2 linked regions of the Caballeronia sp. LZ062 genome follow. The protein of the gene in region 1 binds, or shares a complex with, the protein of each later gene. Links are inferred from orthologs where the notes say so. Each region holds a gene or a part of one and is shown on either strand. Other genes may lie near its edges.

The links.
Region 2: the proteins of uvrA (region 1) and mfd are in contact, whole or in part, in a crystal structure (PDB 4DFC), measured with the Escherichia coli proteins. The link is inferred for Caballeronia sp. LZ062 from one-to-one orthologs.

What each region holds. Positions count from the first base shown.
Region 1 is NZ_JARTWB010000002.1:2,245,495-2,252,010, forward strand. What follows is about bases 1,573-4,962. They hold uvrA (excinuclease ABC subunit UvrA), read left to right. Parts: upstream 1,573-1,888; coding sequence 1,889-4,762; downstream 4,763-4,962. Other genes in these bases: P9239_RS16480 (MFS transporter), read right to left, coding at 1,573-1,617; P9239_RS16490 (hypothetical protein), read left to right, coding at 4,846-4,962. Also shown: ssb (single-stranded DNA-binding protein), read right to left, coding at 1-295; more of P9239_RS16480, read right to left, coding at 415-1,572; more of P9239_RS16490, read left to right, coding at 4,963-5,934; purU (formyltetrahydrofolate deformylase), read right to left, coding at 6,014-6,516. UniProt on the Escherichia coli protein: The UvrABC repair system catalyzes the recognition and processing of DNA lesions. UvrA is an ATPase and a DNA-binding protein. A damage recognition complex composed of 2 UvrA and 2 UvrB subunits scans DNA for abnormalities.
Region 2 is NZ_JARTWB010000002.1:1,187,586-1,194,716, forward strand. Bases 1,358-5,362 are described here. They hold mfd (transcription-repair coupling factor), read left to right. Parts: upstream 1,358-1,679; coding sequence 1,680-5,162; downstream 5,163-5,362. Other genes in these bases: ispD (2-C-methyl-D-erythritol 4-phosphate cytidylyltransferase), read right to left, coding at 1,358-1,476. Outside these bases: P9239_RS11620 (carboxymuconolactone decarboxylase family protein), read left to right, coding at 1-238; ispF (2-C-methyl-D-erythritol 2,4-cyclodiphosphate synthase), read right to left, coding at 291-782; more of ispD, read right to left, coding at 817-1,357; P9239_RS11640 (hypothetical protein), read right to left, coding at 5,681-6,262. UniProt on the Escherichia coli protein: Couples transcription and DNA repair by recognizing RNA polymerase (RNAP) stalled at DNA lesions. Mediates ATP-dependent release of RNAP and its truncated transcript from the DNA, and recruitment of nucleotide excision repair machinery to the damaged site.

The sequences.
Region 1 (6,516 bases):
CGGTCGAATAGCGTTCCTGTCCCTGCTGGTCGGTCCATTTGCGCGTGCGGATGCGGCCCTCGATGTACACCGACGAGCCCTTCTTCAAGTATTCGTTGACGATTTCCGCAAGCCGCCCGAAGAACGCGACACGATGCCATTCGGTGAGTTCCTTCATCTCGCCGGACGCCTTGTCCTTGTAGCGGTCGGTCGTCGCGAGACGAATGTTGGCCACGGCGTCGCCGCTCGGAAGGTAGCGCGTTTCCGGGTCCGCGCCCAGATTGCCTACGAGAATGACCTTGTTGACAGATGCCATGATTTCTCCGGTTGATTCTTTGCCTACTGTCAGCCGTGCGGCGCTGTTCGCGCGGGCGTCGTATTTAACCGAAGCCAAAACAGCACGTCTGATTCAATTTGAACGATTAAATATGTTTCTCAGGCCGCACGCCCGGCTTTGCGCGGCGGCGGCTTCATCCACATTGCCACGACAAGCCACGCCAGCACGAGCGCCGAGCACGAAAAGAAGACCGCGCTCGGTCCGTCCAGCTTCAACAGCCAGCCGCCGACGACACCGCCCAAGGCGAGGCCGATGGACTGCGTCGTGTTGTAGACGCCTGCTGCCGCGCCCTTTCGCGTGCCCGGAGCCAGCTTGGACACGAGCGACGGCTGCGACGCCTCCAGCACGTTGAAGCCGAGGAAGTACACGAACAGAATCGCGGCCACGGACCATAGCGTATGGGGAGCCGCGCCCAATAACAACTGTCCGAACAGGATAAGCCCGATTGCGCCGAGCATGACGGCCTTCATCTTGCCGCGCTTCTCGGCCGCGATGATCGCCGGCACCATCATGACGAAAGCGAGCCCCATGACCGGCAGGTAGATCTTCCAGTGCGACGCCACCGGCAGTCCGCCCGCTTCCAGAATGCGCGGGACGACCAGAAAGAGCGCCGTCTGCGTCGCGTGCAGGACGAGCACGCCGAAGTTCAGGCGCAGCAGCTCGACGTTATGCAGCACTTCGCTGAATGGCGCTTTGACGTGCACCGGGCGCGTCGGCGGATCGGGGACGATCCAGAGCACCACGCCGACCGCGACGATCGACAGCACGCCGATCACCGTGAAAAGCCCGCTCATGCCGACCCAGTGAAAGAGTACCGGCGCGCCGACGATCGCCACCGCGAAGGACACGCCGATGCTGCCGCCCACCATCGCCATGGCCTTCGTGCGGTTTTCCTCGTGCGTGAGATCCGCGATGAACGCGATCACCGCCGACGACACCGCGCCCATGCCCTGAATCACGCGCCCGGCGATGATCCACGCCATGGAATGCCCGACTGCCGCGACGAAGCTGCCGAGCGCGAACACCAGCAGCCCGAACGCGATGACCGGCTTGCGCCCGAGCTTGTCGGAGATCCAGCCGTAGAAGATATAGAGCATCGACTGCGTGACGCCGTAAGCGCCCAGCGCAATGCCGACGAGCAGGACGTTGTCGCCGCCGGGAATCGTTCTCGCGTAGATGGAGAACACCGGCATGATCATGAAGAGACCGAGCATGCGCAGCGCGAAGATGGCAGCGAGCGACACAGTCGCGCGCAGTTCCGGCGCGGAGAGACGTGCGGACGTGGCAGACGGATTGGACATCAGAGACGGGGAATGAATGAGGGTCGCGTCTGGCCCGGCCTGTTGCGACATCAGGCGGCCGCCTTGTTCTTGCCCGGAACGGCACCATATGCAGCGGACGACTCGGCGCGCATGGCCGCTGCCCGCTGCGCCGGCACGACCGCCGCAAGGCCCGCGGCAAGCGTTCTGGGCTCGTCCGCGGCACAGGGTGCGCGGGCGCCGCGCCCTGCAAAAGTCGTTATAGTAGCAGGTTTGGCCCCCCTCATTCCCCGCTCGTCGCCGGAACAAACTCGTGGAAGAAATTCGTATTCGTGGGGCTCGCACCCACAATCTGAAGAACGTCAATCTCGACTTGCCGCGTCACAAGCTGATCGTGATCACGGGGTTGTCCGGGTCGGGCAAGTCGTCGCTCGCGTTCGATACGCTTTACGCCGAAGGCCAGCGCCGTTATGTGGAAAGTCTCTCGGCCTACGCGCGGCAATTTCTACAGCTAATGGAAAAGCCGGACGTCGATCTGATTGAAGGTCTGTCGCCCGCCATTTCCATCGAGCAGAAAGCCACGTCGCATAATCCGCGTTCGACGGTCGGCACAGTCACGGAAATACACGATTATCTGCGTCTCTTATATGCGCGCGTCGGCACGCCGTATTGCCCCGATCATCTGATTCCGCTGGAAGCGCAAAGCGTCTCGCAAATGGTGGACGCCGCGCTCGCACTGCCGGAAGAAACGAAGCTGATGATTCTCGCGCCCGTGGTCGCGGACCGCAAAGGCGAGCATGTCGAATTATTCGAGGAAATGCAGGCGCAGGGCTTTATCCGCTTTCGGATTCGCTCGGGCGGCGGCACGGCGAACGAAGGCGTCGCGAAAATCTATGAAGTCGATTCGCTGCCGAAGCTCAAGAAGAACGACAAGCACACGATCGACGTGGTGATCGACCGCCTCAAAGTGCGCCCGGACATGAAGCAGCGTCTCGCGGAATCGTTCGAGACGGCGCTGCGCCTCGCCGACGGCCGCGCCATCGCGCTTGAAATGGACACGGACCACGAGAAGCTCTTCAGCTCGAAGTTCGCGTGCCCGATTTGCTCGTACTCGCTGCAGGAACTCGAGCCGCGTCTTTTCTCGTTCAACAATCCGATGGGCGCGTGCCCCGAATGCGACGGACTCGGCCAGATCACGTTCTTCGATCCGAAGCGCGTGGTCGCGCATCCGTCGCTGTCGCTGGCGGCGGGCGCGGTCAAGGGCTGGGACCGGCGCAACCAGTTCTATTTCCAGATGCTGCAAAGCCTCGCCGCGTTCTACGAATTCGACACCGACGCGCCGTTCGAGGAACTGCCCGAGAAAGTGCGCAAGACGCTGCTCTACGGCTCGGGCAAGCAGGCCATTCCGTTTTCGTACATCAACGAGCGCGGCCGCGCTTCGGTGCGCGAGCATGCGTTCGAAGGCATCATCCCGAATCTGGAGCGGCGCTACCGCGAGACGGATTCGACCGCCGTGCGCGAAGAACTGGCGAAATACCAGAACAATCAGCCGTGCCCGGCGTGCGAAGGCACGCGTCTGCGGCGCGAGGCGCGCTTCGTGAAAGTGGGCTCGGGCGATCACGCACGCGGCATCTACGAAGTGAGCGGCTGGCCGCTGCGCGACACGCTCGGCTATTTCCAGACGCTGCGTCTGGACGGCGCGAAGGGCGAAATCGCCGACAAAGTCATCAAGGAAATCGTCGCGCGGCTGTCGTTCCTGAATAACGTCGGGCTGGATTACCTGTCGCTCGAGCGCAGCGCGGAGACGCTCTCCGGCGGCGAGGCGCAGCGCATCCGGCTCGCGTCCCAGATCGGCTCGGGACTCACGGGCGTGATGTACGTGCTGGACGAGCCGTCCATCGGCTTGCATCAGCGCGACAACGACCGTCTGATCGACACGCTCAAGCATCTGCGGGATATCGGCAATTCGGTGATCGTCGTCGAGCACGACGAGGACATGATCCGCATGGCCGATTACGTGGTCGACATGGGACCGGGCGCGGGCGAGCACGGCGGCGTGATCGTCGCAGAGGGCACGCCGCTTCAGGTGCAGAAAGACCCGAACTCCATCACGGGACAATATTTGTCCGGCAAGCGCACCATCAGCTATCCGGAAAAGCGCAACGCGCCGGACGAGCGGCGGCTGCGCATCGTCGAAGCGCACGGCAATAATCTGAAGCACGTCACGCTCGATCTTCCGGTCGGCTTGTTGACCTGCGTGACCGGCGTTTCCGGCTCGGGGAAGTCGACGCTCATCAACGACACGCTCCAGCACGCGGTCGCGCAGCACTTGTATGGCTCTTCCACGGAGCCGGCGCCATACGAATCCATCGAAGGGCTGGAGCACTTCGACAAGGTGATCGCCGTCGATCAATCGCCGATCGGCCGCACGCCGCGCTCGAATCCGGCGACTTATACCGGCCTTTTCACGCCCATTCGCGAACTCTTCGCGGGCGTGCCGGCCGCGAAGGAGCGCGGATACGAAGCGGGCCGCTTCTCGTTCAACGTGAAGGGCGGACGCTGCGAAGCGTGTCAGGGCGACGGCGTGCTGAAGGTGGAAATGCACTTTCTGCCGGACGTCTACGTGCCCTGCGACGTGTGCCACGGCAAGCGCTACAACCGCGAGACGCTCGACATCCAGTACAAAGGCAAGAACATCAGCGAAGTGCTCGACCTCACGGTGGAAGCCGCGCACGAGTTCTTCAAGGCGGTGCCGGTCGTCGCGCGCAAGCTGAAGACGCTGCTCGAAGTGGGCCTCGGCTACATCCGCCTTGGCCAGTCGGCGACCACGCTTTCGGGCGGCGAAGCGCAGCGCGTGAAGCTTTCGCTGGAACTGAGCAAGCGCGATACCGGTCGGACGCTGTATATCCTCGACGAACCGACGACCGGCCTGCACTTCCACGACATCGCGCTCTTGCTCGAAGTGATTCACCGGCTGCGCGATCAGGGCAACACGGTCGTCATCATCGAGCATAATCTCGACGTGATCAAAACCGCCGACTGGGTCATCGACCTCGGTCCGGAAGGCGGCGCGGGCGGCGGGCAGATCATCGCGCAGGGGACGCCGGAGCAGGTCGCGAAGTCGAAGGCGAGCTTCACCGGGCGCTATCTGGCGCCGCTGCTGCAGCGTCCGAAGTCGGCGGCCTGACGCCCGGATCGGCCCGAATCGGTCCGGCGCGGCCCGGCGGCAAGAACAACCGTGGTAGGCAGCAGCGAAAAGGAAACGCAGTCATGGCGAAGCGCAACGAAGCGGCCAACGAGGAGCGACGCGTACGGGACTTGCCCGCGCGCCCCGTCAGGCTGACGAGCGACATGAGCCTGCCGAAACTTCCCGCCGTGGAGATCGGCAGTTATATCGCGGCGTTTCTCGCCATGTTCCTCGTGCTGCATCTGAAGCTGCTCGGCGCACTGCTAGCGGGCATGCTCGTGTTCCAGCTCGTCCACATGATCGCGCCCGTCATCGAGCGGCACGTGATGAGCAAGGGCGCGCGCCTGATTGCGGTCGTGCTGATCTCGGCCATCATCATCGGCGCGCTGACCGGCCTCACCATCGCGACGATCGAGCATTTCGAGCACGACGTCCCGAGCCTCCAGCGGCTACTGGACCAATTGGTGAGCGTCACGTCGCACGCGCGGCTGAGCGTGCCGGACTGGATCGCGAATTATCTGCCGGTCGACGCCGGACAGATGAAGGAACGCGCCGCCGAACTCATGCGCAAACACTCCGAGCAACTGCAGGAAGGCGGCCGGGACATGGCGCGCGGCTTCGGGCACATTCTGATCGGCATGATCATCGGAGCGATCATCGCGGTGGGCGCGCCGAAGCAGACGCATCGGCTGCCGCTTTCGACGGCGCTCGTCACGCGCGTCTCGCGTTTTGCCGACGCCTTCCGCCGCATCGTGTTCGCGCAGATCAAGATTTCGGCGATCAACGCCGCGTTCACCGCGCTTTATCTTCTCGTCGCGCTGCCGCTCTTTCACGAGCGGCTGCCGCTCTCCAAGACGCTCGTGTTGATCACGTTTATCCTCGGCCTCTTGCCCGTCGTCGGCAATCTGATCTCGAACACCATCATCGTGGCGATCTCGTTCTCGGTGTCGTTCGGCACGGCGGTCGCGTCGCTCGCCTTTCTCATCGTCATTCACAAGCTCGAATACTTCCTGAACGCGCGGATAATCGGCGGACAGATCGAGGCGCGTGCGTGGGAACTGCTGCTTGCCATGCTCGCGATGGAAGCCGCGTTCGGTCTGCCGGGCGTCATCGCCGCGCCGATTTTCTACGCGTACATCAAGCGTGAGTTGATTTATCTGCGGCTTGTCTGACCGCCGCCCGCGAAGCAAAAGCAAAGCCCGCTCGATCCGAAGATCGGCGGGCTTCTTTTCGTCCAGCGTAAAGCGGCGTCTAGCGGAACACCACCGTCTTGCTTCCGTTCAGCACGATCCGATGCTCCACGTGCCATTTCACGGCTCGCGCGAGCGTCACGCATTCGACGTCGCGGCCGATCGCCGTCAGTTGATCCGGCGTCATGCTGTGGTCCACGCGCTCCACTTCCTGCTCGATGATCGGGCCTTCGTCCAGATCCGTCGTCACGTAGTGCGCGGTCGCGCCGATCAGCTTCACGCCGCGGTCGAACGCCTGATAGTACGGCTTCGCGCCCTTGAAGCTCGGCAGGAACGAATGGTGGATGTTGATCGCGCGGCCGGCGAGCTTGTCGCACATGTCGGGCGACAAAATCTGCATGTAGCGCGCGAGCACGACGAGATCGGTATCGTGCTGGTCGATGATCTCCATCACGCGCGCTTCCTGCGCGGCCTTGGCCTGCGCGGTGCCGCCGTTGAGCGGCAGGTGATGGAACGGAATGTCGTAGCTCGCGGCAAGCTGATAAAAGTCTTTGTGATTCGAGA
Region 2 (7,131 bases), 1.1 Mb from region 1 along the record:
GACGCAGCCAGCGGGACTACGCATGAACGCGTACGCGTCGCATGGCGGCGTGGACAAGCGGCGCTTCGAGATGTACGCGCTTGCGGCGTCGATCATCGGCAAGTGCCATTTCTGCGTGAAGTCGCACTACGAGAATCTCGTGACCGAAGGCATGTCGACGACGCAACTGCGCGATGTCGGCCGCATCGCTGCGGTGATCGGCGCGGTGGCGCTCACGATCGAAGCCGAAGGAAAGTAACGCGCCGCTCGACGCAGGCAGACGCCACGTCGTCGAACGTGGCGTCGCTCGTTCAGTGGTCGATCGACGTGCGCCGCAACAGCACGGCCGCCTGCGCCTCGATGCCTTCCTTGCGCCCGAGATAGCCGAGCTTCTCGTTGGTCTTCGCCTTCACGTTGACGCGATCGACGGGAAGATCGAGATCGGCGGCGATGTTCTCGCGCATCGCCTCGATATGCGGGCTCAGTTTCGGCGCCTGCGCGATCACGGTGCTGTCCACGTTCGCAATCGCAAAGCCCGCTTCCGACACGCGCTTGGCCGCCTCGCGCAGCAGCACGCGGCTGTTCGCGCCCGCGAACTCAGTCGCCGTATCCGGAAAATGCCGGCCGATATCACCGAGCGCCGCCGCGCCGAACAACGCGTCGGTGATGGCGTGCAGCAGCACGTCGGCATCCGAATGGCCGAGCAGGCCGCGTTCGTAGGGAATCGTCACGCCGCCGATGATGAGCTCGCGCCCTTCGACGAGCTGATGCACGTCGTACCCCTGTCCGATTCTGAAATCCATCGATGCCACCTAGCAGTAGAGAGTGAGCGGTCCGTCAGGCGCGCGCCGAGAGGATCGCGCTGGCGAGACCGAAGTCTTCCGGATAAGTCACCTTGAAGTTGCGCAGGCTGCCCTGCACGAGCTTCGGCGAGTGGCCGAGCCATTCGATGGCGCTGGCTTCGTCCGTGAGATCGTGGCCGTCACGGCGCGCACGATCGATCGCTCCGCGCAATATGCCGAGCCGGAACATCTGCGGCGTCTGCGCCTGCCACAAGCCGTCGCGCGATTCTGTCCGCGCGATGCGCGCGCCGCCCGCCGGCGCATCGGGCATGGTCGGTGCGACGCGCTTCAACGTATCCGCGACCGGCAGCGCGAGAATGCCGCCGACGGGATCGTCGCGCAATTCGGTGACGAGCTTGCGAATCAGTTCTGGCGTGATGCCGGGGCGCGCGGCGTCGTGTACGAGCACCCAGTCGTCGTCGCGCGCGCCGAATTCCGCCAGCGCGACGAGGCCGTTATAAACCGACGCCTGCCGCGACGCCCCGCCCCGGCGCTGCACCACGAAGCGCAGGCCGGCGAAGCGGCGCGCGTCGAAGTGATGATCGTCCGGTGCGAGCACGACGAGTGTCTGCGAGAATTCGGGGCACGCGTCGAATGCGGCGAGCGTGAAGCCGAGCATCGGCCGTCCCGCGACCGTCTGGTATTGCTTGGGCATCGGCGCGCCGGAGCGGCTGCCGGTTCCGGCGCAGGGAATGAGCGCGAAAAGACGCGCAGTGGTAGACGGGGCGGCGGGCGAAGTCACGAGAAAATCATGTGGCCAAGTCAAAGTGAAGCCCGGATTTTATAATAGGTCCTCCGCGACCACGTCCGGCGTGCGGCAATTCAGTCGCAGCGCACGGGCGGTTCAATGCACACCTTATGTCTTCGAAAGCCGTCAACGCGCAGTCCACTTCCCCCATCGCGCTCGTCAAGGCAGGTCAGCGTTTCGTCTTCGACGGCGCTTCCGGCTCCGCCGATGCGCTCGCCATCGCGCGCTATCTCGCCGCGCATCGCGAGGCGGTGCCGCTTCTGACGGTGGTGTGCGCGAGCGCCGTCGATGCGCAGCGCCTCGCGGCCGAGTTGCCCTACTTCGCGCCGGACGCCCGCGTGCGTCTCTTGCCCGACTGGGAAACGCTGCCGTACGACACGTTCTCGCCGCACCAGGATCTCGTCTCGGAGCGGCTCGCGACGCTGCACGATCTCGGCGAAGGACGCTGCGACGTTCTCATCGTGCCGGCGACGACCGCGCTGTATCGCATGCCGCCCGCTTCTTTTCTCGCGGCCTACACGTTCTCCTTCACGCAAGGCGAGCGTCTCGACGAAGCCAAGCTCAAGGCGCAATTGACGCTCGCCGGCTACGAGCACGTGAGCCAGGTCGTGCGGCCGGGCGAATATTGCGTGCGCGGTTCGCTGATCGACCTGTATCCGATGGGCTCGCCGCTGCCGTATCGCATCGACCTGTTCGACGATCAGGTGGATTCGATTCGCGCGTTCGATCCCGACACCCAGCGCAGCCTCTATCCGGTGCGCGACGTGCGTCTGCTGCCGGGCCGCGAATTTCCGTTCGACGAAGCCGCGCGCACCGCGTTTCGCAGCCGCTGGCGTGAAGTGTTCGAGGGCGATCCGAGCCGCTCGCAGATCTACAAAGACATCGGCAACGGCGTGCCGTCGGCGGGCATCGAATACTATCTGCCGCTCTTCTTCGATGAAACCGCGACGCTCTTTCACTATCTGCCGCAGGGCTCGCAACTCGCCTTCATCGGCGATCTCGACGCCGCGATCAAGCGCTTCACGAACGACACGAAACAGCGCTACGAATTCCTCTCGCACGACCGCGAGCGTCCGCTTCTGGAGCCGCGCCGACTTTTCCTGACCGACGACGACTTCTTCACGTTCGCCAAACCGTTCGCGCAGCTGAAGTTTCCGTCGACGCCCGAAGGCGGCTGGGCCGTGCCGCTGCCGGGCCTCGCCATCGACCGTCACGCGGACGAGCCGCTGCTCGCGCTGCGTCACTATCTGGAGCAGACGCCGAACCGCGTGATGCTCGTCGCGGAATCGGCGGGACGGCGCGAGACCATTCAGCAATTGCTCGCAGACAACGGCTTGCGCGGCGAATTGCACGATACATTCCAGGAATGGCTCACGAGCGAGGCGAAGTTCACGCTCGGCATCGCGCCGCTCGCGAGCGGTTTCGCGCTGACCGCCGAGCAGCTCGCGATCATCACGGAGACCGAACTGTACGGCCCGCTCGCGCGCCGCGCCGGCCGGCGGCGTCAGGAACAGGCGAGCAACGTCGATTCGATGGTGCGCGATCTGGCCGAACTGAAGGTCGGCGATCCGGTCGTGCACGCGCAGCATGGCATCGGCCGATACATGGGGCTCGTGTCGATGGACCTCGGCGAAGGCGAGACCGAGTTTCTGCACCTCGAATATCAGAACGAATCGAAGCTGTACGTGCCGGTCGCGCAGTTGCACGTGATCTCGCGCTACAGCGGCGCGGACCCGGAAAGCGCGCCGCTTCACACGCTCGGCTCCGGCCAGTGGGAGAAGGCGAAGCGCAAGGCCGCGCAGCAGATCCGCGATACCGCCGCCGAGTTGCTGAACCTCTATGCTCGCCGAGCGGCGCGCGAAGGGTTCGCGTTCAAGCTCGATCCGCGCGACTACACCAAGTTCGCGGAGAGCTTCGGCTTCGAGGAAACGCCGGATCAGGCGGCGGCGATTGCATCGGTCATCGCGGACATGACGAGCGGCAAACCGATGGACCGCCTCGTGTGCGGCGATGTCGGCTTCGGCAAGACGGAAGTCGCACTGCGAGCAGCGTTTATCGCGGTGATGGCGGGCAAACAGGTAGCGATTCTTTCGCCGACGACGCTGCTCGCCGAACAGCACACGCAGACTTTCACGGACCGCTTCGCGGACTGGCCGGTGCGCATTGCGGAGTTGTCGCGCTTCAAGAGTACGAAGGAAGTGTCGCAGTCGGTGCAGCAGATCAATGAAGGTTCCGTCGATATCGTGATCGGCACGCACAAGCTCTTGTCGAGCGATGTGAAGTTCAAGCGGCTCGGGCTCGTCATCATCGACGAGGAACACCGCTTCGGCGTGCGGCAGAAGGAGGCGCTCAAGGCGCTGCGCGCCGAGGTCGACGTCCTCACGCTGACCGCGACGCCTATTCCGCGAACGCTCGGCATGGCGCTCGAAGGTCTGCGCGATTTCTCGGTGATCGCGACCGCGCCGCAAAAGCGTCTCGCGATCAAGACGTTCGTGCGCCGCGAGGAAGACGGCGTGATCCGCGAGGCGATGCTGCGCGAACTCAAGCGCGGCGGCCAGGTGTACTTCCTGCACAACGAAGTGGAGACGATCGACAACCGCCGCGCGATGCTGGAAGCGCTCGTGCCCGAAGCGCGCATCGCGGTCGCGCACGGGCAGATGCACGAGCGCGAACTCGAACGTGTGATGCGCGATTTCGTCGGCCAGCGCGCGAACGTGCTGCTGTGCACGACGATCATCGAAACGGGCATCGACGTGCCGAGCGCGAACACGATCATCATGCATCGCGCGGACAAGTTCGGCCTTGCGCAATTGCATCAGTTGCGCGGGCGCGTCGGGCGCTCGCATCATCAGGCGTATGCGTATCTGCTCGTGCATGATCCGCAGTCGCTGACGAAGCAGGCGCAGCGTCGACTCGAAGCCATCCAGCAGATGGAGGAACTGGGCTCCGGCTTCTATCTCGCGATGCACGACCTCGAAATTCGCGGCACCGGCGAAGTGCTCGGCGACAAACAATCGGGCGAGATTCACGAAATCGGCTTCCAGCTTTACACCGACATGCTCAACGACGCGGTGCGCGCGCTGAAGGACGGTCGCGAGCCGGACCTGAACGCGCCGCTCGCCGCGACGACCGAAATCAATCTGCACGCGCCCGCGATCTTGCCCGCCGAATATTGCGGCGATGTGCAGGAGCGTCTGTCGCTCTACAAGCGGCTTGCGAACTGCGAATCGAGCGATGCGATCGACGGCATTCTCGAGGAGTTGGTCGACCGCTTTGGCAAGCTGCCGCCGCAGGCGCATGCGCTTGTGGAGACGCATCGGCTGCGTTTGGCCGCGAAGCCGCTTGGCATCTCCAAGATCGACGCGGCGGAGTTGTCCATCGCGTTGCAGTTCGTGCCTGATCCGCCTGTTGATGCGATGAAGATCATCGAGATGGTGCAGAAGAACAAGCACATCAAGCTCGCGGGGCAGGATAAATTGCGGATTGAGACGCGGAGTCCTGATCTTGCTGTGCGGATTGCTACTGTCAAGGAGACTTTGCGGGCGCTGGGGGGGCCGGTGAGGAAGCCGGTTGCTGCTGCCGGTGAGCGGTAGTGCCCTTCTCCCTGTTGTCGTGTCGGTTTTTTAGCGTTGCATTTACCGTGGACGGTGGTTACTTTCTGGCGCTGCCCGCTGAAACACCGGACACGGGCTCCTACCTTAAATAAAGGTACGATAAAACTGTATTCTGACTGATACCAGGCAGGAGTTGACACAAAGGGGTAACCGTGGCCGCGAGTGGGATACCTACCGCAGCCCGTCGTGAGCGATCGGATTCAAACGGCGTCGCTAATACCGTCCAACGGCCCCAATTGCCGACTCCGGGTCTAACGAGTGCAACGAGCAGGCAACATTGATTTTGTTTCACCCCTTCGTCACCGCACTGTTTGACTATCATCCCGCGTCCACCCTGGCAAGGCAAGCGACTAAGTTCGGTTCGACGTGACATTTTTGGAAGAACCGGAGGCTTGGACAGCACCGCCCGGGTGAGCCCTTCAAAGGCAAGAAACACCGTCAGTTTGATGAGAAACCAATCCGAAGATCTGCGGGGTTCGCATTCGGATCCCTGGCTGTCAATTGTCGCTTTCCACGAAGTGGCCGTTAGTCATCTTATACAACCGGGTCCGCTTAGCTCCTTCCCAATCTCTTGCCCATGAGACCGAAACGCTAGCCGGAGTGCCTACCCATCTGATCGATGCGTACGGGGAATCTGCCCCATTGTCCTCAAGTTCAATATTGTCAAGGCAGCTACTGACTTTAGTCGAAAGGCCTATCTTGGCGGTGCGGCCATCTTTTTCCAACACATAGAGTTCGTCCTCGGTGCCGGCGCCGCAATAGCTGAGCGGCCAGCTAGACGAAGCAAATTTCAGCACGACGAGTATCACATCGTGACCATCCAAACGACGCGACGACGATTCCGGGAAAACGATATCCGTTGAAGTTTGCAAGGCTCTTTGAAAAGAAAGTGACAACTTCAAATTCCGTTTGTCACCCGGTGCAGCGACGATAGCTTTCCCATCGCTTATTGTGACTTTCGCTCCATCAGACAGCATCACACTGCCTGGTAGTTGCTGTGCCGCAGACGAATCATTCGCCAGTACCGCGACGGCAAACAGACACAATAAATCACTCACTGCCTTCAACATGGTCGGCATAGCAACTCCGCTGTATTTCCAAGGATGGTCCGTTGTTTGACCCGCTCTCATCTTTCCGTATTCATCTCTATCTCGTTCGTGTAATTCGTCGGTGGATTTGTTCTGATTCGCAGGAACGCTCGTGTCCCATCCAGTATTCCTCGTCCGCGGATTGCAAAGCCTTTCCGGAGTGCGTATCCAAGTCTGCGTACGCTCGTTTGTAGAGCGCTGCGCCGCCACGGACGTTTGCTTTCCAATTTCACGCTTGCTCGTAAGTTGGCGAAGGGTGGGTTAGCTGCGTCATTCCGCACGTCTCGGACCGCTACAGGTTCGTTGAGCTCTTCCACTTGGTCTGCGCTCGGATTATTCGCAGATAATCACGGTTCGTCTGAACGGGTCGCTTCTCGGAGTCACCGTGACAGTGGGCTTCCCTCGACGAACTTAGAGTTGAAAGCAGATTCTCGGGATTTTGTCTTGCCAGCAGAAATTGAAAGACTCTCTATGGGATTCAGCCTCCTGGCCTGTGAGCGCGCCCCTTGAGCTCGCTGACTTGAGCGTTCCAACTAACGTTTCACTACGTTATAAGCGGGCCGCTCCGGACTTAGGCTCGAACAAAATCTCAGGAAAGCTGCTTTCTCGTGGATAGAATCTCTCGCCGGCGTCCGGTCTCATCCATTTGCCCGAGTCCTTCATCAGAACGACTTCACTAAGATTGAGAATCGCTTGCCATACTTCTTCCTTGATCGGCGGCGGCGCGGCGTAGAGTGACTATTGACGCCGCCGTAGTCGGGCGGCGTCATTGGCGCGGACTTAGTCTTACAAACAACGTATTGCGCTAAACATCGGTCTACGAATGCGGCGTCCCGAGGGAATGGAAGACCGACGGCGGC